Regions from separate parts of the Streptomyces sp. NPDC054840 genome, predicted to be linked through region 3. Evidence: riboswitches for the same ligand, from Rfam matches in the RefSeq annotation. Region 3 holds a riboswitch; each other region holds the start of a gene.
The links. Region 3 has a riboswitch for cobalamin ahead of ACWGIU_RS07530 (ribonucleoside-diphosphate reductase subunit alpha). Riboswitches for the same ligand answer to the same signal wherever they lie in the genome.

Region 1 (6,531 bases), on a different contig from region 3:
CGTTGAAGCCGTAGTTCCAGCCCGCGAACACCAGATCGGCGCGGGCGTCAAGGACCAGCTCCTTGTTGATCGTCTTCTGCGAGAGCCACTTCGTCTTCTGGTAAGCGTCCTTCCAGGGAACGGATGTGAGATCGCCCCTGTCGTCGGGCATCACATAGCCCGCCATACGGTCCTCAAGCCCCAGCGCGAACATGATCTCGGTGATACCGACGTCATTGGTGACCACGCGCTGTGGAGCCTTGTCGTAGCTCTTCTTCTGGCCGCAGTTCTCGACGGTCACCGGATAGTGGCCGCCGCGAGCCTTGGCATCACCACCCTCCCCGTCCCGAGGGGTGACCTCCGCGCCGCATCCGGTGAGCACCAGGGCGGCAGCGAATGCGAGTGCGGCGGGGCGTACGAGGTTCGGCATGGCCATGACTCCTCAGGAAGCGGGCTGAGTGGGCAGGAGACGGTCGAAGAGCAGCTGTACGGCGCCGGACTCCGGATGCGGTACCCGGTGGGCCCGTACGCCGAAGACCTCGGCCAGCAACTCGGGCGTGAGCACGTCGTGCGGAGCGCCGGAAGCGACGATTCGGCCGCTGTCGATGACGTAGAGGAGGTCGCAGTGGAGCGCGGCGAGGTTGAGGTCGTGCAGCGCGGTGAGCACCGTCAGCCCACTGCCGCGCACCAGAGCCAGCACTTCCAACTGCTGGGCGATGTCGAGGTGGTTGGTGGGCTCGTCGAGCACCAGGACGCGGGGCTGCTGTGCGAGTGCGCGGGCGATCAGGACCCGCTGCTTCTCGCCTCCGGAGAGGGTGAGGAAGCCGCGGTCGGCGAGGTGGCCGGCCCCGACCCTCACCAGCGCGGCCTCGCACATCCTCCGGTCTTCGTCGGTGGCCCGGGCCACGGACCGCTGGTACGGCAGTCGCCCCATCGCCACCACCTCCGCGACCGTGAAGTCGAATTCGGTGACCGCTTCCTGGGGCAGGGCGGCCAGCCGACGGGCGCCTTCGCGCGCACTCAGGGAGTGCAGGTCCTCGCCGCCGAGCAGGACCGTACCGGCGGAGGGGCGCAGGGCGCGGTAGACGCAGCGCAGCAGGGTGGACTTGCCGCTGCCGTTGGGCCCGACGAGCCCGACGACCTGCCCGTCGTCCGCGCGTAGCGTGGCCTCCCGTACCAGCCGCGCGCCGGCGATTTCGACCGTCAGTGCATCGATGTCGATCCGCATCACGCGCCTCCGAAGGTGTAGGAGCGGCGGCGCATCAGCAGGACGAAGCACGGCACGCCGATGGCGGCGGTCAGCACGCCTACCGGCAGCTCGACGGGTGCGAGCACCACCCGGGACAGGATGTCCACCCAGATCAGCAGGACGGCGCCCGCGAGTGGGGCGACGGCCAGCAGCCGGCGGTGGTCGGCGCCGACCAGCATCCGTGCGGCGTGCGGGACCATCAGGCCGACGAAACCGATCGCACCGCTCACCGCGACCACGGCACCCGTGACGGCGGCACAGACCAGGAACAGCTCCTTGCGCAGCCTCCCCGCGTCCACCCCCAAGGCCGCCGCGGTCTCATCACCCATCGCCAGGGCGTTCAGGCGACGCGCTGACACAGTGAGGTGGGCGAGGCCGGCGAGCACGGCTCCCGCGGCGATCGGCACGGAGGCCCAGCTGGCTCCGCCGAGGCTGCCGAGCAGCCACATCATCGCGGAGCGGGCCGCCTCGCCGCGTTCGGCCGCGAACACCATGAACGTGGTGACGGCCGAGAAGCCGTAGTACATCGCGGTGCCCGTCAGGACGAGCCTCAGCGGGGTCAGGCCATCAGCGGTGCGGGCGATCGCGTACACCAGCGCCATGGCGAGGAGCGCGGAGAGGAAGGCCGCCGTGGACAGGGCCCACAGACCGAGAGCGCCGAAGGCCCCGAAGAGGAGGACGGCATTGGCACCGACGGCCGCGCCCGAGGATATGCCCAGGACGAACGGGTCGGCGAGGGCGTTGCGGACCATGGCTTGCACGGCGACGCCGATCGCCGACAGGCCGGCTCCGACGACCGCGGCCAGCACGGCTCGGGGGAAGCGCAGTTCCCACACGATCGTGTAAGCCGGCGCTTCGTCATGCGCTATGGAACCGCCGGTCAGTCCCGCCCACAGAAAACGCAGTACCTCGCCCCAGGACAGTCCCGACGCCCCCATCCCCGCCCCACACACGATGGAGAGCACAAGTGCGACGGACAGGGTGACGAAGAGAAGGGGCAGTGATACGTGCTTGGGCGCGGGGCCGACGCCGGTAGGCGCCGTGTGAGGTGGCGCGGCTGGTTCAAGTTCCAGGGGTGTGGCCACGGGCGGATCGCCTTCGCCTCAGGCCGTGCCCTACATGAGGACAGGAGCGGCCCGGGACGCGGGGCGCCCTGCGCAGCGCCTTCTCGCAGTCCACGGCGAATTGACAGGAGCCTTCATCACCGCGGGTAATCGGGCTCACGGAGCCGCATGTGCGGCTCCGCCTACCGTTGCGGGTCAGCGCCGGACTTCGACCGGACTTCCCCCGTGGGACGGTTTGCAGCATAACCTGCACGCAGGGCCTCCTTCGACACCGAACCGCAGATCGAGGGGGCCCGCGTTGCGTCTGGCGAGCGGCAGGATCGGAGGCGTGGGTCGGCCAACTGACCACGCGTGGGCCCACGGATCCGAAACGAAGAGCTGTGCACCGCCTCCGTGGCCTCGGCACCGCTGAGCCGTTGTGGTGGAGGCGAACTCGGAAATCCGGCGTGGCGCCGCTGATCGAGACCCGCCGGGCGGCGGCCGCGTGCGCGCGACGCATCCGTTCTTGATCATCACGCTCTGTCGGTGCGACGAACCGGCGAGGGCGTCCTTGGCGAAGGAACGGCGGCCGGGCGTCCTGGCCTCAACGTCGCCACTCTCCACCACACCGGCGCCCGGACGGTAAGGCCCGCGAGATCAAGGGCGTCGGACGCGGTTCAGCCGGCCTCCGGGATTCGCCCGGGCACGGATGCCGGACGGCACCGCCTGGCGTACTGCCCGTTCCACCGTCACACTCCCTCCGTCACGACGTCGGCCTCGGGGTGCTCAACAGGCCGGGGCGGCGGCACGTCACGTCCGGGCCAGCGGAACACCAGGCGGCAGAGGTCCTTGTCCAGGACGTCGCCGGCGGGCAGCGCGTCGTCGGGCGTGCCGGCCGGGTGGACCGTCAGGACGGGATCGGAGTGTTGCTCGTTGTCGTCTGCGCGGATGTGGCGGTCCCAGGACCGGACCGTGGCCGCCAGCCGCTCGGCGAGCGCGGGTCCCTGCTCGCCGAAGGCGTGGACGGTCCACTCCCACTCCTTGTCCTGCGGGTTGTCGCCGTCCTTGGTCTGGACGTGGATCAGGTAGGCGAGCGAGGCGTCGCCGACGATCGCGGGGGCGTCGCGGTCCTTCGCGATGCCGGTCACACCCTCGTCCGGTTCCTGGTGGGCGGCCAGGCGGCAGAAGCCCGACAGGGTGGTGGCCGCGTACAACTGCAGGGAACCGAAGTAGGCGTTCGCCCCCATGGTCACGCCCGTGGGGACCTCGTACCGCGGCCCGCGCAGCGCCTCCAAGCCCGTCGTATCGGCGGCGGTGCCGTGCTCGAAGCGGACCGTCAGCCCGCCGTCGAGGAGGGCGAGGACCGGGATGGTGCGAGCCTGCTGTCCTTGGTCGCGGACGAAACCGCAGTACGTGAAGTGACGGGCGCGCAGCACCTCGCCGTGCCGCTCGAAGGTGATCGCCCGGGTGTAGCCGCCCATCTCCAGCGGCAGGACCAGACGGCCGCCCTCGGCCAGCTGCTCCCGCCAGGCCGGGGCGATGTCCCAGCAGTTGTAGGTGATCATGCCGGCGTCGAAGCCGCCGCGCGGCACGAGGTGCCCAGGTGCGCCGAGGGCGGCGTCGGCTTCAACGGCGGAGACGCGGCCGCTGCCGGCCTCCGTGAGGAACCGGCGGGTGCGGCGCACGACCCACGTGTCGATGTCGACGGTGACCACGCGTCCGCCGGGTCCGGTGACGTGGGCGATCAGCTCGGCGTTGTAGCCGCCGGATCCCGCCTCGAACACCATCGCGTCCGGCTCCAGGCCCAGGTGCTCGATCATGTCGGCCTGAAGCCAGGCCGCAGACACCGAGCTGATCGCCGTCCCGGCCTCGTCGTAGCGGGTGATGACGGCCCGGTCGCCGCCGTCGTACGCGGCAGCGAGGTTCGCCTCCGGGGCGAAACGGTGCCGGGGCACGGTCCACAGCGCCTCCTGCACCAGCGCGGAGGGGGCCCAGCCGCCGTCGGTGACCATCTGAGTCATCGACGCGCGCAGCCTGGCGGCCTCCGCCGGCACGGGCGGCTGGTCGGCGGCGATGAGGTAGGAGGTCGCCGGCGGCACGCCGGGAAGGACGCCGGGCCACACGGCGTCGAGCGCGAGAGCGGCCGGGGCGAACACGTCCCCGACGCAGCCGAGGGCGTGGAGGTCGAAGAACTCCCAGCGGTCGAACTTATCCGGCTCGGGGTTGGCCAGAGTGCCCGTCCAGGCGGTGATGCGGACGACGGCCGTCAGCCGCGGGACCCCGTGGCTGTCGTCGACCAGCATCGTCACCACGTGCGCGTCGGCCGGATCGGCGACCAGCCCGGTCTCCTCGGCGAATTCGCGCACCGCCGCGGCGGCGAAGTCCTCCGGGCCGGTGGTCTTGCCGCCGGGCAGCTCGAGCATGCCGCTCCGGGAGCGGCCCAGCAGGACCCGGCCAGCGTCGTCGGTGACGACGGCGAGGGCGCCGGTCAGGGCGTGACCGATGGTCGGCCGCTTCTCGACGGCCCGGGCGTCGAGATGGCACGGCCCACGCAGGACCAGGAAAGCCAGACCGTCCGCGTCCAACCGCTCCACCGTGGCCCAGCCCGCACCGAGCAGCGTGATCTCGTCCTCGTCCAGGGCGATCCCGCGCCGCTCCGCGGGGGTGTTCTCGACGACCGGGGTGATGGCGACGAGTGCGCCGCCGTCTCGCAGCCGCTCGCCCAGCCCGTGAACGATCTGGCCGCGGTCTCGCACGAACGGGTATACCAGCCGCAGCGTGATCAGGTCGTATCCCTCCTCGTGTAGCGGGGCCGGGTCGTCGCGCTCGATGTCCAGCTGTAGCCAGCGCACGCCCTCGACGGCGGCGTGCTCTTCGCGGGCTCGGGCGATCGCGCTGTCCGTGAGGTCGACGGCGTAGCCCACCCTGGCCAGGTGGGCGGCCAGCTCCCCGGTCCCGCAGCCCGAACGGCGTACCGCGGTATCGACTCCAGCTCGACGACCGAGCCGACACGAGGCACATCGGCCTGGCCCTCGATCAGCTGGCGGTACAAATCTTGCAAGACACACTTCCTCGAAGGCGTAGATCATCCTGCTTCATGATCAGAGACTCGGTGCAGTTAATACACCGGTCCGAGAGCGCACCGGCCGGGAGCGCCACGACGGCGTTCGGCAGTTGGCCGAGGAAGGCGAGCGCGGCGATCTGGGTGGTGGAGGCGTGGAGTTCCAGTACGGCCAGGGTGGGGAGGGCGACGGTGCTGACCGCGGATCCGGACAGGCTCGCGCACTCACTGGCGACCAAGCGGCGCAGATCCGGGGAGGTGACCGTCGAGGCCTTGGCCGTCTGGGTGGACGTCGTCACCCGGCCTCACCGCCCAGCAGTTCCGGGGCGATCACGTTGGCGTAGAGCCGGCCGGTGGCGAAGTGGGTGAGGACCGCGTGGGTAAAGGGGTGGCAGTCGGGCGGCGGCGCGGCCGGGTCTACCCACACCAGCTCGGTGTGCGTGCCCGGCTCGCGGTTGTACGGGTGCCATCCCACTCCCGCACCGAGAAGGCGCCGATCACCCGCTCACCGTCCGCCGCGTGGAAGTGGAGGAGCTGGCAGAACCGCAGGCGGTCCGGGCTGATGTGGATGCCGACTTCCTCGGCTAGCTCGCGCGCCGCTCCCTCGTCGAGGAACTCGCCCTCCTCAAGGCGTCCTCCGACGACCGTAAGCATTTCGGGGGAGTGCCACGACGTCGCCTGGTGCCGGACGGTCAGGATCCGGCCGTCGGCGGGACGCTGCAGCAAGATCATGACGTTACCGATACTCCGGTGCACGGCGCTCACGGCTGTTCCTCCCTCATGAGCCGGTCCAGGGTCCGCCGCCCCCGGGCAGTGACCTCGGCGTCGCCGTTGTCCGGGCCCCAGGCCAGGCAGTTGACCGCGTCCAGCGCGGTCAGGCAGCGCAGCGCGTGCCGCTCGGCGTCCGACAGCTCCCGCCCGTAGGAGAGGAGGAACGCCTCCTCGCGGTCCGGATGGTCGGCCCACTGGGTGGTCGCGAGGATGACGAGGTCCTGGACACGGGCGGCCGGCCGGGACCGTTCGAAGTCGATGAGGGCGAGCCCGCTCGTGGACCACAGCCAGTTCCTCGGCTGGTTGTCGCCGTGGATATAGCCGACGGGTACCGGGCCGACGCGGCGAAGGCGTGCGGCATGGTCCCGGACCAGCTGCTGCTCGTCATGGTCGAGCCGGCCCCCGGCGCGAGCCAGGTACTTCTCTGC
Region 2 (6,531 bases), on a different contig from region 3:
CGGACGCAGCGTGGGCTCGCGCACGGCGGCGCGCACCTCGGGCTCGGCGGGGGCGCCGACCACGCGCAGCGCCTCGAAGGCGAGGCCGCGCAGCAAGGCGTCCTCGCCGCGGGCGGCCTGCAGCAGCTCGGCCACGGCGTGGCCGACGGGCCGGGCGGCGAGCCACGCCTGGTACTCGGCGCGGGCCGGGCCGGGGGTGAGCCGCGCGCAGCCGTGCAGCATGGCGGCGGCTGACTGCTCGATGTTCCCGGCGGGGCTCTGCGCCGCGACGCAGATCTGCTCCAGCTTGACCCAGACGGCCCAGCTGCCGAGCGGTGTGAGCGTGGCCCGGGCAGGACCGAGGGTGACGGCGTCCACGGCGGCTAGTCCGCCGAGCGCCCAGCGCAGCAGTCGGGCGAGCGGGACGGGGCGGGCCTCCGCGGAGCCGGCGGCGGACGTCAGCGCCACCGTGGGCTCGGACTCGTAGGGGATCTCGCACCGCTCGTCGCGCAGTTCGGTGACGCGCTGCCCGAGCAGGTCGAGCAGGTCGGGGACGGTCACCGGTCCGGCGGAGAGCTGGAGCAGGGAGAGGAGCTGGGGCATGGCCTCGACGACCTCGGCGACGGCCGAGGGGGCGATGTCGGCGGGTGCGGGATGGACCAGCGACCAGGCGTCGAAGAGGGCGACCCAGCCGCGCAGTACGGCGGTGTCGTCGCGGTCCCAGGCGCGCAGCCGCCAGCCGGGCCGGGCGTGGCCGCCGTGCACCTCGACCAGTCCGGCGAGGCGGGCGCGGTCCCAGCCGACCTGGATCTGGCCGGGTGTCAGGCCCAGTTCGGCGGCGGCGCGTTCGACGTCGGCCGCGGGCAGGGCGCCCGTGGGGGCGGGCCGGCCGCCGTCTCCGGCGCCGAGGTTGCGCTCGGCCCAGCGGGTCAGGCGTACGGCATCGGCGAGCGAGGCCCGGGCCCGGTTCGCGAGGTCGGCCGTGGCGGGCGTACCCGCCGGGGGCCTGGGCACGGGCCGGGTGCGTCGGTCGGTCACCGCCTTGCGGGCCGCGGCGACGGAGCGCGGCGAGACGAGTCGGAGTCTGGAGTCGCGAGCCAACTGCTCATCAGGCTTTCGGGACGTCACGGAAGCAGTCTCGCCCGTCACTGGCCGAAAGCCCAAACGGAACCGGTCGTTGCCGCCGCTCACCCGCGGTGCAGACCGGGACAAGCCGCCCGAGGGGCCCGTCCGTCACAGGGCCTTCACATGACGGCTCTTCACGCGGGCGTTCCCGCAGTCCTCCTCGCGAGCCGTTCACGCAGCCTCCGCGGGGACCTCGGCACGGCGTTCACATGAGGGGGATGAGGAAGCGGCGCAGGGCCTCCTCGTAGTCGGCCGGGTCGGCGTTCCACATCGCGCCGTGCCCGGCCCCGGTCACGGTGTGCAGCGTGACGAGGTCGGGTCGGGCGGCGGCGAGTCTGCGGGAGGGGTCCCAGGGGGCGAGCGCGTCGTCCGGGCCGTGGACGATCAGTACGGGCACGCGCAGCGCGCCGGGGTCGGCGCCCGCCCGCCGGCGGTCGGCGCGCAGGCCCGTGAGGCCCTCGGCGGCCCGGGCCGCCAGTGGGAGCACCACGCCGGGGACGCCGCGCGCCGCGGCGAGCCCCCGCAGGGTGGCGTGCCAGTCGAGCACCGGGGAGTCGAGGACCAGCCCGGAGATCCGGTGGGCCAGCGGCGAGCGCTCGAAGGCGTGCAGGGCCATGGTGGCGCCGGTGGACCAGCCGTACAGGACCACGCGGCGGGCTCCGTAGCGCAGGGCGTAGCGGATGGCGGCGTCCAGGTCACGCCATTCCGATTCACCGAGGTGACCGAGGCCGTCCGGGGAGGCGGGGGCGCCCAGGTCGCCCCGGTAGCCGAGGTCCAGGACGGGCATTCGGTGACGGTGCAGGAGGGGCATGACCACCATCGGGTGCTCACGGCTGCTGCCGAGCCCGTGCACGGTGATCACCCAGGTGTCCCGGGCGGCGGGCAGGAACCAGGCGGGCAGGGCGCCGAGCTCCCCGGGGATGTCCACGTCGGCGTGGTCGAGCCCGAGGGCGGTGCGCGGGTTGCCGGCGTACACCTGGGGGGTGAGAGAGACCCGGGTGCCGGGTTCCAGGGTGCCGTGGGTGACGGAGACGAGCCGCCGTACGACCGCGTCCGGGCCGGGGTCGGCGCCCGGGATCACGGGCCCGACGACGGCGTGCACGCCGGGTGCGACCAGGCCGTACGTACCGGGGCGCAGGGAGGCGAGCGAGCGGGTCAGCGTGATCCGGCCGTCGGCGGCGGAGTGGACGCTGAGCCGTGGTCCGCCGGGCAGCGGGCGTCCGGGTTCCGGCCGCAGGGCCGCGGCGGCGGCGTGCCTGCCGATGGCGACGGCAGCCGCGCCGGCACCCAGCAGAGTCGTGGTGACGGCCGCTGCCGTCGCTGTCGCGGTACGCACGGCTCCAGTGTCGGCTCGGGACATCCGGCGGGCCACCGGAGCGGATCCCTCCGCCTTCGGCGCGCGCCGGGCCGACGGCGAGTGATCTGGATCTCTTTCAGCGCCCCGGAGGCGGGATCGTATGCGGGCCGGGCTCCCGGCGGAGAGGTTCACCCACCCGGCTTTGACGTGCATTTATGGCGTTATCTACGCCAGAATCAGGACGAATGGCCCGATCACACCCCGCGCCAGTACACCGCTCCGCCCGCGCCAGTTCATCTTCCGTTCACTCAGATTGCTTACGGTCGCCGAGCCACTGACGTCAAACAGAAGCCTGGGTAAATGGAGCACATAACGCTTCTCCTCGGGATCGTGATCATTACCGCTCTCGTGTTCGACTTCACGAACGGTTTCCACGACACAGCCAACGCGATGGCTACCACCATCTCGACCGGCGCCCTCAAGCCCAAGACGGCGGTGGCCATGTCCGCCGTGCTCAACCTCGTCGGCGCGTTCTTGTCCGTGGAGGTCGCCAAGACGATCTCCAAGGGCCTCGTCAACGAGGAAGGCATCCAGCCAGAGGTGATCTTCGCCGCCCTGGTCGGAGCGATCCTCTGGAACCTCGTCACCTGGCTGGTCGGTCTCCCCTCCAGCTCCTCGCACGCCCTGATGGGCGGCCTGATCGGCGCCGCGGTCGCCTCCGCCGGCATCGGCGCGGTCAACGGCAGCGTCGTCGTCACGAAGGTCCTCATCCCCGCGATCGCCGCCCCGCTGGTGGCCGGCATCGCCGCGTACCTGGCCGCCAAGCTCACCTACAAGCTGGGTGACAAGGTCGGCGAGAAGACCTCCGCCAAGGGCTACCGCGCCGGTCAGATCGCCTCGGCCGGTCTCGTCTCCCTCGCGCACGGCACCAACGACGCGCAGAAGACGATGGGCATCATCACCCTGGCCCTCATCGCCGGCGGCGCGATCGCGCCCGACGCGAACCCGCCGGTCTGGGTCATCGTCTCCGCCGGTATGGCCATCGCGATGGGTACCTACCTGGGCGGCTGGCGCATCATCCGCACCATGGGCACCGGCCTGACCGACCTGCAGCCGCAGCAGGGCTTCGCCGCCCAGACCTCGGCCGCGGCCGTCATCCTCGCCTCCTCGAACCTCGGCTTCTCGCTCTCCACCACCCACGCGTGCTCCGGCGCCGTCATGGGTTCGGGCCTGGGCCGCAAGGGCGGTGTGGTCCGCTGGTCCACCGCGACCCGCATGTTCATCGCCTGGGGCCTGACCCTGCCGGCCGCCGCGCTGGTCTCCGCCGGCGCCGAGCTGGTCATGCGTTCCGGTGACATCGGCATCGCCGGCGTCACCGTCTTCCTGGTCGCCTCCTGCTTCGCCATCTGGGTCATCTCCCGCCGCCAGGTCGTCGACCACCACAACGTGAACGACGTGGAGCCGGCCGCCGCGGAGGCGCCGGGTGTGGTCACCACGGCGATCGCCGCCGTCACCGTCCCGCCGACCGTCGCAGCGGCCGCTACGTCCGCGGCAGCGGCCGCCGGTACGACCGCCGCGGTCACGGACGAGGACCTCAAGGCCACCATCCCGGCCGAGACGACCGCCCCGACGACCGCGCCGGCTCCGGCCGCCGCGGTCTGACCGAGACATACAGAGGAAACGGCAGTATGAAGATCGACTGGGAAGCACTCGGCTCCGTCTTCGGGGTCAGCCTCTCCGCCACGGTCGCCCTCGTGGCCCTGTTCACGCTGGGCCTGGTGGGCCTGTCCAAGCACGAGACCGCCACCGAGCAGGGCGGCACCGCCACCCTCGCCCGCACCGGCGCCTACCTCTGCTTCACGCTCGTCGCGGCGGCCGTGACGTACGGGATCTACCTGATCGTCTCCTGATCCGCCGCCGCAGGGCGGGTCGGGTGTGAAGGCTCCCTCCGGGTTTGTCCCGGGGGGAGCTTTCGTGTTCCCTCCCGTATCCCCTCCCCTGCCGGTTCACCGGTCCCTCCCTCGCCCTCCGTCCCGGCCGCACCGCAGGTCAACGGCGAGTTGACGGGCGTTCGAGGTGCGTGGTGGACTGCCGGAGCCAATACGGCGGCATGGAGAGGAAGTCCGGTGCGAATCCGGCGCGGTCCCGCCACTGTCACCGGAATCGCACGCCGCGCGTGCGTCCCGGGAGCCAGGAACTCTCGCCGCCGGACACGTCGAACCAGGGCGCGGACCCTGAGTGAGGACATACCTGCCACCATGCGTGCCGATCGCGTCTTCGCGTACGGCGCCACGGCGGGCCTGATCGGCGACCGGATCCTCGGGGATCCGCGCCGAGGGCACCCCGTGGCCGCCTTCGGACGGGCCGCCGCCGCCGTCGAACGCTCCCTGTGGCGCGACGACCGCGCCCGGGGCCTCCTGCACACTCTGGTGTGCGCCGGGGGCGCGGCCGCCGTCGGAGCGCTGGGCGCCCGCGCCGTGCGCTCCCGGCCCGCGGCCGCCCGTATCGCCCTGACCGCTGCCGCCACCTGGGCCGTCGTGGGCGGCACCTCGCTCGGCCGTGAGGCGCGCGCCATCGGCGGCGCCCTCGCCGCCGGGGACATCGAGGTGGCCCGGGAGCGGCTGCCCCACCTGTGCGGACGCGACCCGCAGGCCCTGGACGGGCAGCAGATGGCTCGCGCCGTCGTGGAGTCCGTCGCCGAGAACACCTCCGACGCGGTGGTCGGGGCCCTCGTGTGGGGCGCCGTCGCCGGAGTTCCCGGACTGCTGGCCTTCCGCGCCGTGAACACCCTGGACGCGATGGTCGGCCACAGGTCCCCCCGCTACCTGCGCTACGGCTGGGCCTCCGCCCGGCTCGACGACCTGGCCGGCTGGCCGGGGGCCCGACTGACGGCCGTCGCGGCCGTACTGGCCGGCCCCGACCGGCGGGGCGCCGTACGGGCCTGGCGCGCGGACGCCGCCGCGCACCCGAGCCCGAACGCCGGACCCGTCGAGGCCTCCTTCGCCGGGGCGCTGGGCGTCAGACTGGGCGGAACCCTCGCGTACGGCGGCCGTGTCGAGCACCGAGCGGTACTGAACGGCGGGGCGGGGCGGCCGGTGGAGGTAGCGGACATCGAGCGGGCGGTACGGCTGTCGCGGAAGGTGACCTGGCTGGCCCTGGCCGCCTGCGTGGCCGCCAGGCTGCTCGTCTCCCGTACGACACGTATGACACGTACGACACAGAGAGGGCGGCGCGGATGAGCGGCGCGAAGCGCGGCGGCGGTCTGCTGGTCGCGGGCACCACGTCGGACGCGGGCAAGAGCGTGGTCACGGCGGGCATCTGCCGTTGGCTGGCCCGGCAGGGCGTGAAGGTGGCGCCCTTCAAGGCGCAGAACATGTCGCTGAACTCCTTCGTGACGCTGGAGGGCGCCGAGATCGGGCGCGCCCAGGCGATGCAGGCCCAGGCGGCCCGCGTGGAGCCGACCGCGCTGATGAACCCGGTGCTGCTCAAGCCGGGCGGGGACCGCAGCAGCCAGGTGGTGCTGCTGGGCAAGCCGGTGGGCGAGATGAGCGCCCGCGGGTTCTTCGGGGAGGTCGGGGGGTCGTCCCCCGGGAAGGCACTGCGCGGCGGGCGCCAGGAGCAGTTGCTCGGCATCGTCACGGACTGCCTGGAGCAGCTGCGGGGCACGTATGACGCCGTGATCTGCGAGGGGGCGGGGAGTCCGGCCGAGATCAACCTGCGCCGGACCGACATCGTGAACATGGGCATCGCGCGGGCCGCGCGGTTCCCGGTGGTCGTGGTCGGGGACATCGACCGCGGCGGGGTCTTCGCGTCCTTCTTCGGGACGACGGCGCTGCTTTCCCCCGGGGACCAGTCCCTGATCGCGGGATACATGGTCAACAAGTTCCGCGGCGACGTGTCGCTGCTGGAGCCGGGCATGGAGATGCTGCGCGGCCTGACGGGCCGGGCCACGTACGGGGTGCTGCCGTTCCAGCACGGCCTGGGCATCGACGAGGAGGACGGTCTGCGGGTCTCCCTGCGTGGGGCGGTACGCGAGTCCGTGGTCGCGCCGCCGGTGGGCGAGGACGTGCTGAGGGTCGCCGTGTGCGCGGTGCCGCTGATGTCGAACTTCACGGACGTGGACGCGCTCG
Region 3 (6,531 bases):
TCCATCGGCATGACCATCCCGATCGCCGTCTTCATGGGTTTCTACCTGCGCGTCCTGCGGCCGGGCCGGGTCACCGAGGTCTCCGTCATCGGCGTCGCACTGCTGCTGCTCGCCATCGTCGCGGGCGGCTGGGTCGCCGAGTCCTCCTTCGCGGACACCTTCACCCTGGAGAAGGAGACCCTGGTCATCTGGATGGTGGTGTACGGCTTCCTGGCATCGGTGCTTCCGGTGTGGATGCTGCTCGCACCCCGCGACTACCTCTCCACCTTCATGAAGGTCGGCACCATCGCCCTCCTCGCCATCGGCGTGGTCGTCGCGATGCCCACCCTGAAGATGCCCTCGGTCACCGACTTCGCGGCCCGCGGCGACGGACCGGTCTTCGCCGGGTCGATGTTCCCCTTCGTCTTCATCACCATCGCGTGCGGCGCGCTCTCCGGCTTCCATGCCCTGGTCTCCTCGGGAACCACCCCGAAGATGATCCAGAAGGAGACCCAGGTCCGCATGATCGGCTACGGCGCCATGCTGACCGAGTCCTTCGTCGCCGTCATGGCGATCATCGCGGCCTGCATCATCGAGCCCGGCCTCTTCTTCGCCGTCAACTCCCCCGGCGGGGTCATCGGCACCACGGTCGAGTCCGCCTCCCAGGCGGTGACCAACTTCGGTTTCGCGATCTCCCCCGAGGCGCTCGCCCAGGCCGCCAAGGACGTCGAGGAAGCCAGTCTGCTCTCGCGCACGGGCGGCGCGCCGACCTTCGCACTCGGAATGTCGGAGATCTTCTCCGCCGTGGTCGGCGGCGCCGGCATGAAGGCGTTCTGGTATCACTTCGCCATCATGTTCGAGGCGCTCTTCATCCTGACGACGCTCGACGCGGGCACCCGCGTGGGCCGGTTCATGCTCCAGGACACCCTCGGCAACGTGCACAAGTCCTTCAAGGACGTCAGCTGGAAGCCCGGCGTGTGGTTCGCGAGCGCGATCGTCGTGGCCGGCTGGGGCTACTTCCTGTGGGTCGGCATCAAGGACCCGCTCGGCGGCATCAACCAGCTCTTCCCGCTCTTCGGCATCGCCAACCAGCTGCTCGCCGCGGTCGCGCTGGCCGTCTGCACCACGCTGCTGATCAAGTCCGGCCGGCTCAAGTGGGCCTGGGTGACGGGCGTTCCGCTGGTCTGGGACGCCACGGTGACCCTCACCGCGAGCTACCAGAAGATCTTCTCCGACGACGTGAAGGTCGGCTTCTTCGCCCAGCGCGACAAGTACCAGGCCGGAATCGACGCCGACAAGGTCCTGGCGCCCGCCAAGAACATGGACGACATGCACACCGTGGTCACCAACGCCACGGTCGACGGCGTCCTGTGCGCCCTCTTCGCCCTCCTGATCATCGTGGTCCTCGCGGACGCGGCCAGGACCTGCCTCAAGGCCGTCCGCGACCCGGGGTCGGCGACCCTCTCCGAGACCCCGTGGACCGAGTCGAAGATCGTCGCCCCGGCCGGGCTGATCGCGACCGCCGGGGAGCGGGCGGAGCTCGCCGCGGCGGGTCCGGACGCGGGCGGCGGACACGTCAAGGAGCCGGTGGCGTGAGCACCGTACGGAGCGTGCTGGCCAGGGCCAGGTTCTACGTACGGGAGTTCTCCGGGGAGGCCGCGTACGACCGGTACGTGGCCCACGCCCGCACCCACGACCCGGACGCGGAGGTCCTGACCCGCCGCGCCTTCGAACGCGCCCGTACGGACGCCCGCGAGGCGGACCCCCGCGAGGGCTTCCGCTGCTGCTGACGCGCACGAAGGGCCCCGCCACCTGAGGCAGCGGGGCCCTTCGGCATTCCTCAGCGCACCCAGTCCTTGAGGGGCTCGGTCGGGAAGGAGAACCCGACGGGCTCAGGCAGCTCGACGTCCTTGCCGAAGGGGATGGTGCGCACCGTCTCGTACAGCCTCCCGTCGGGATCGCTGTGGACATGCACCAGGCAGTTGTCCCGGTCGATGAGGAGGTAGACGGGGATGCCTGTCGCCGCGTACGCGGGCGGCTTCGCCTTACGGTCGCGTTCGTCGGTGCCGGAGTCGTACGACGTAACCTCGACGACCATCAGGACAGGAGCCGGGTCGGCCCATTCCCCCTGCCCTTCGAATGCGCCATCCGGGGCGAGGGAGGCATCCGGGCGCGCCCGGCCCGAACGGTACTGCTCGACCTTCAGGCCGCGTTCCACGTGGAGCCAGACCTCGGGCCGGAGCTGCATACAGATGCGGGACAGCCACACAACGATCCGGTCCTGATCCCCATCAGGCACCGCCTTGACCCCCAGCTTCCCGTCGATGAATTCCAACCGCAGCCCCTCCACCTCTCTGGCGCCTATACGCGCGAGGGTCTCGAACTCCTCGGTCAGCATGTGGGGGCGGTCGGTCATCACGGTCATGCCTCGCTCACCTTCCTCGACGGTGCCGTCTCCGACGATGGCGCCGCCCCCCAACACCCGTCCTGCACACTCGACCGCATGGACACGGTGATCAGGGCGGTGCGGCCCGCCGAGTACGCGGAGCTGGGTGCGATCACGGCGCAGGCCTACCTCGCCGACGGGCATCTGGACTCCAACGAGGACGACCACTACGCGAACGTGCTGCGCGACGTGGCCGGCCGGGCCGCCGGGGGCGAGGTGCTCGTCGCCGTGCGGGACGGTCGGTTGCTGGGCGGTGTGACCTTCGCCCCTCCGGGCAGTCCGCTCGCCGACATCGCCGCCCCGGACGAGGCGGAGTTCCGCATGCTCGCGGTGGCCCACGCGGCGCGGGGCCAGGGCGCCGGCGAGGCTCTGGTGCGGGCCTGCATCGAGCGGGCGACGGCCCTGGAGGGTGTGACCGGCCTGGTTCTCTCCACCCAGCGCAGCATGGCCGGGGCCCACCGGATCTACGCGCGACTGGGCTTCGTACGCACTCCGGAGCGGGACTGGGCGCCGATCGAAGGCCTGACACTCCTCACTTACCGGCTCAAGCTGTAGCCACGTCGACACTACATGTGGGGGTTACCGCAGAGGGCCGCCCCCACATGTATGCTCATGCCTGCTGTCGCCGCAGGGGAATCCGGTGCGAATCCGGAACTGTCCCGCAACGGTATGAAGTGTCCGGCTACCGGACACCAAGTCCGATGACCTGCCGTCAGCGCGCCCGGCTCGACCGAACCGGGTGCCGATTCGTCCGGGCCTCGCGGTTGGGCCGGTGGACGCCATGCGGGGTACGCGTTCTCGTCGCGCCCGCGTGCGCCCGCTCGCGCCCCGCTCCGCCGATGACCGGGCCGAGCGAGGGAGAGCTCCCGCCGTGACCATCGCGCCTTCCGCACCGCGCGCCGAGTCCACTTCTGGCGACAACACCGAGGGCCCGGGGGCCACGCTGCTGCGTACCCTCACCGAACTGACGGCGGACCTCCCCGACACCGACCCCGGCCGGGTCGCCGCCTCCGCGCTGCGCGGCCGCAGCTCCGCCGCCGACGACGCCGAACTGCGCGGGCTGGCCACCGAGGCCGCCGCCGGTCTGATCTCCGAGGACCCGGCCTACTCCCGGCTCGCCGCCCGCCTGCTGACGCTGGCCGTGCGCGACGAGGCCGCGAGCCAGGGCTCCACCTCCTTCTCGGCCTCCGTCGAGGTCGGCCACCGCGAGGGCCTCATCGCCGACCGCACGGCCGAGTTCGTCCGTGCCCACGCGAGCCGGCTCGACTCGCTCGTCGAGCTGACCCTCGCCGAGGGCGCCGACGACCGCTTCGGCTTCTTCGGACTGCGCACGCTGCACAGCCGCTACCTGCTGCGCCACCCGATCACCCGTCAGGTCATCGAGACCCCGCAGTACTTCATGCTGCGCGTGGCCTGCGGTCTGGCCGCCGACGACAGCGTCCAGGCCGTGGAGGAAGTGACCTCGCTGTACCGGCTGATGAGCCGTCTGGACTACCTGCCGTCCTCCCCGACGCTCTTCAACTCCGGTACCCGGCACCCGCAGATGTCCTCCTGCTACCTGCTGGACTCGCCGCTGGACGAGCTCGACTCGATCTACGACCGCTACCACCAGGTGGCCCGGCTCTCCAAGCACGCCGGCGGCATCGGCCTCTCGTACTCCCGCATCCGCGCCCGCGGTTCGCTGATCCGCGGCACCAACGGCCACTCCAACGGCATCGTGCCGTTCCTGAAGACCCTCGACGCCTCCGTCGCCGCCGTGAACCAGGGTGGCCGCCGCAAGGGCGCCGCCGCCGTCTACCTGGAGACCTGGCACGCGGACATCGAGGAGTTCCTGGAGCTCCGCGACAACACCGGCGAGGACCAGCGCCGTACGCACAACCTGAACCTCGCCCACTGGGTGCCGGACGAGTTCATGCGCCGCGTGAACGCCGACGCCGAGTGGTCGCTGTTCTCCCCGGCCGACGTGCCCGAGCTGGTGGACCTGTGGGGCGACGCGTTCGACGCCGCCTACCGCAAGGCCGAGGCGGACGGCCTGGCCCGCAAGACCATGCCCGCCCGCGACCTGTACGGCCGGATGATGCGCACCCTGGCGCAGACCGGCCAGGGCTGGATGACCTTCAAGGACGCCTCCAACCGCACGGCGAACCAGACCGCCGAGCCGGGCACCGTCGTGCACTCCTCGAACCTGTGCACCGAGATCATCGAGGTCACCGACGACGGCGAGACGGCCGTCTGCAACCTCGGCTCGGTCAACCTGGGCGCGTTCGTCATCGACACGGCCGACGGTCGCGACATCGACTGGGAGCGGATCGACGAGACGGTCCGCACCGCGGTGACCTTCCTCGACCGCGTGGTGGACATCAACTTCTACCCGACCGAGCAGGCCGGCCGCTCCAACGCCCGCTGGCGTCCGGTGGGCCTGGGCGCGATGGGCCTCCAGGACGTCTTCTTCCAGCTGAAGCTGCCCTTCGACTCCCCCGAGGCGAAGGCCCTGTCCACCAAGCTCTCCGAGCGCATCATGCTGGCCGCGTACGAGGCCTCCTGCGACCTCGCCGAGCGCAGCGGCCCGCTGCCGGCCTGGGAGCAGACCCGTACCGCCCGTGGTGTCCTGCACCCGGACCACTACGACGTCGAGCTGAACTGGCCGGAGCGCTGGGACGCACTGCGCGCCCGCGTCGCGACGTCCGGCATGCGCAACTCGCTGCTGCTGGCCATCGCGCCGACGGCGACGATCGCCTCGATCGCCGGCGTGTACGAGTGCATCGAGCCGCAGGTCTCCAACCTGTTCAAGCGCGAGACGCTCAGCGGTGAGTTCCTCCAGGTGAACGGCTACCTGGTGGAGGAGCTGAAGCAGCTCGGCGTATGGGACGCACAGACCCGCGAGGCGCTGCGCGACTCCTCCGGCTCGGTCCAGGGCTTCGGCTGGATCCCGGCCGAGGTCCGCGAGCTGTACCGCACGGCGTGGGAGATCCCGCAGCGCGGTCTGATCGACATGGCGGCGGCCCGTACGCCGTTCCTGGACCAGTCGCAGTCGCTGAACCTGTTCCTGGAGACGCCCACCATCGGCAAGCTCAGCTCGATGTACGCGTACGCCTGGAAGCAGGGCCTGAAGACCACCTACTACCTGCGCTCGCGCCCGGCGACGAGGATCGCCCGCGCCGCGCAGGCGGCCACCCCCGTCGAGCTGCCGCAGGCGGTGGCCGACGCCGAGGCGCTGGCCTGCTCCCTTGAGAACCCCGAGTCCTGCGAGGCCTGCCAGTAATGAGCTCCAACGACCAGAAGAACCTCCTGGACCCGGGCTTCGAGCTCACGCTCCGCCCGATGCGGTACCCGGACTTCTACGAGCGCTACCGGGACGCGATCAAGAACACCTGGACCGTCGAGGAGGTCGACCTCCACTCGGACGTCGCGGACCTCGCGAAGCTGACGCCCGGTGAGCAGCACATGATCGGCCGGCTGGTCGCCTTCTTCGCGACGGGCGACTCGATCGTCTCGAACAACCTGGTGCTGACGCTCTACAAGCACATCAACTCCCCGGAGGCGCGCCTGTACCTGTCGCGCCAGCTGTTCGAGGAGGCCGTGCACGTCCAGTTCTACCTGACGCTGCTCGACACCTACCTGCCCGACCCGGACGACCGCGCGGCCGCCTTCGACGCGGTCGAGGAGATCCCCTCCATCCGCGAGAAGGCGCAGTTCTGCTTCAAGTGGATCAACGAGGTCGAGAAGCTGGACCGGCTGGAGACGCAGGCCGACCGCCGCCGCTTCCTGCTGAACCTGATCTGCTTCGCCGCGTGCATCGAGGGCCTGTTCTTCTACGGCGCCTTCGCGTACGTGTACTGGTTCCGCTCGCGCGGTCTGCTGCACGGCCTGGCCACCGGTACCAACTGGGTGTTCCGTGACGAGACCATGCACATGAACTTCGCTTTCGAGGTCGTGGACACGGTCCGCAAGGAGGAGCCGGAGCTCTTCGACGACGCTCTCCAGCAGCAGGTCACCGACATGCTCAAGGAGGCCGTGGAGGCGGAGCTGCAGTTCGGCCGGGACCTGTGCGGTGACGGCCTGCCGGGCATGAACACCGAGTCGATGCGCGAGTACCTGGAGTGCGT

Region 1: it holds a riboswitch for cobalamin, as region 3 does, so the genes downstream of both, ACWGIU_RS11335 (FecCD family ABC transporter permease) here and ACWGIU_RS07530 (ribonucleoside-diphosphate reductase subunit alpha) in region 3, are expected to answer to the same signal.
Region 2: it holds a riboswitch for cobalamin, as region 3 does, so the genes downstream of both, ACWGIU_RS16645 (cobalamin biosynthesis protein) here and ACWGIU_RS07530 (ribonucleoside-diphosphate reductase subunit alpha) in region 3, are expected to answer to the same signal.

Annotation. Positions count from the first base shown of each region.
Region 1 covers NZ_JBSGZP010000114.1:498-7,028, forward strand. Annotated here, with positions in the region: partial or broken gene ACWGIU_RS11325 (ABC transporter substrate-binding protein) at 1-409, opposite strand, end outside; gene ACWGIU_RS11330 (ABC transporter ATP-binding protein) at 422-1,207, opposite strand; gene ACWGIU_RS11335 (FecCD family ABC transporter permease) at 1,207-2,313, opposite strand; cobalamin riboswitch at 2,417-2,559, opposite strand; gene fxlM (methyltransferase, FxLD system) at 3,021-5,195, opposite strand; gene ACWGIU_RS11345 (hypothetical protein) at 5,308-5,631, opposite strand; gene ACWGIU_RS11350 (hypothetical protein) at 5,628-5,759, opposite strand; gene ACWGIU_RS11355 (NUDIX domain-containing protein) at 5,750-6,064, opposite strand; gene ACWGIU_RS11360 (phosphotransferase) at 6,094-6,531, opposite strand, start outside.
Region 2 covers NZ_JBSGZP010000201.1:3,729-10,259, forward strand. Annotated here, with positions in the region: gene ACWGIU_RS16625 (hypothetical protein) at 1-1,107, opposite strand, end outside; gene ACWGIU_RS16630 (alpha/beta hydrolase family protein) at 1,310-2,440, opposite strand; gene ACWGIU_RS16635 (anion permease) at 2,762-4,063, shown strand; gene ACWGIU_RS16640 (hypothetical protein) at 4,090-4,311, shown strand; cobalamin riboswitch at 4,470-4,622, shown strand; gene ACWGIU_RS16645 (cobalamin biosynthesis protein) at 4,660-5,640, shown strand; gene ACWGIU_RS16650 (cobyric acid synthase) at 5,637-6,531, shown strand, end outside.
Region 3 covers NZ_JBSGZP010000065.1:4,586-11,116, reverse strand. Annotated here, with positions in the region: gene ACWGIU_RS07550 (carbon starvation CstA family protein) at 1-1,575, shown strand, start outside; gene ACWGIU_RS07545 (YbdD/YjiX family protein) at 1,572-1,769, shown strand; gene ACWGIU_RS07540 (Uma2 family endonuclease) at 1,820-2,404, opposite strand; gene ACWGIU_RS07535 (GNAT family N-acetyltransferase) at 2,483-2,980, shown strand; cobalamin riboswitch at 3,032-3,153, shown strand; gene ACWGIU_RS07530 (ribonucleoside-diphosphate reductase subunit alpha) at 3,297-5,687, shown strand; gene ACWGIU_RS07525 (ribonucleotide-diphosphate reductase subunit beta) at 5,687-6,531, shown strand, end outside.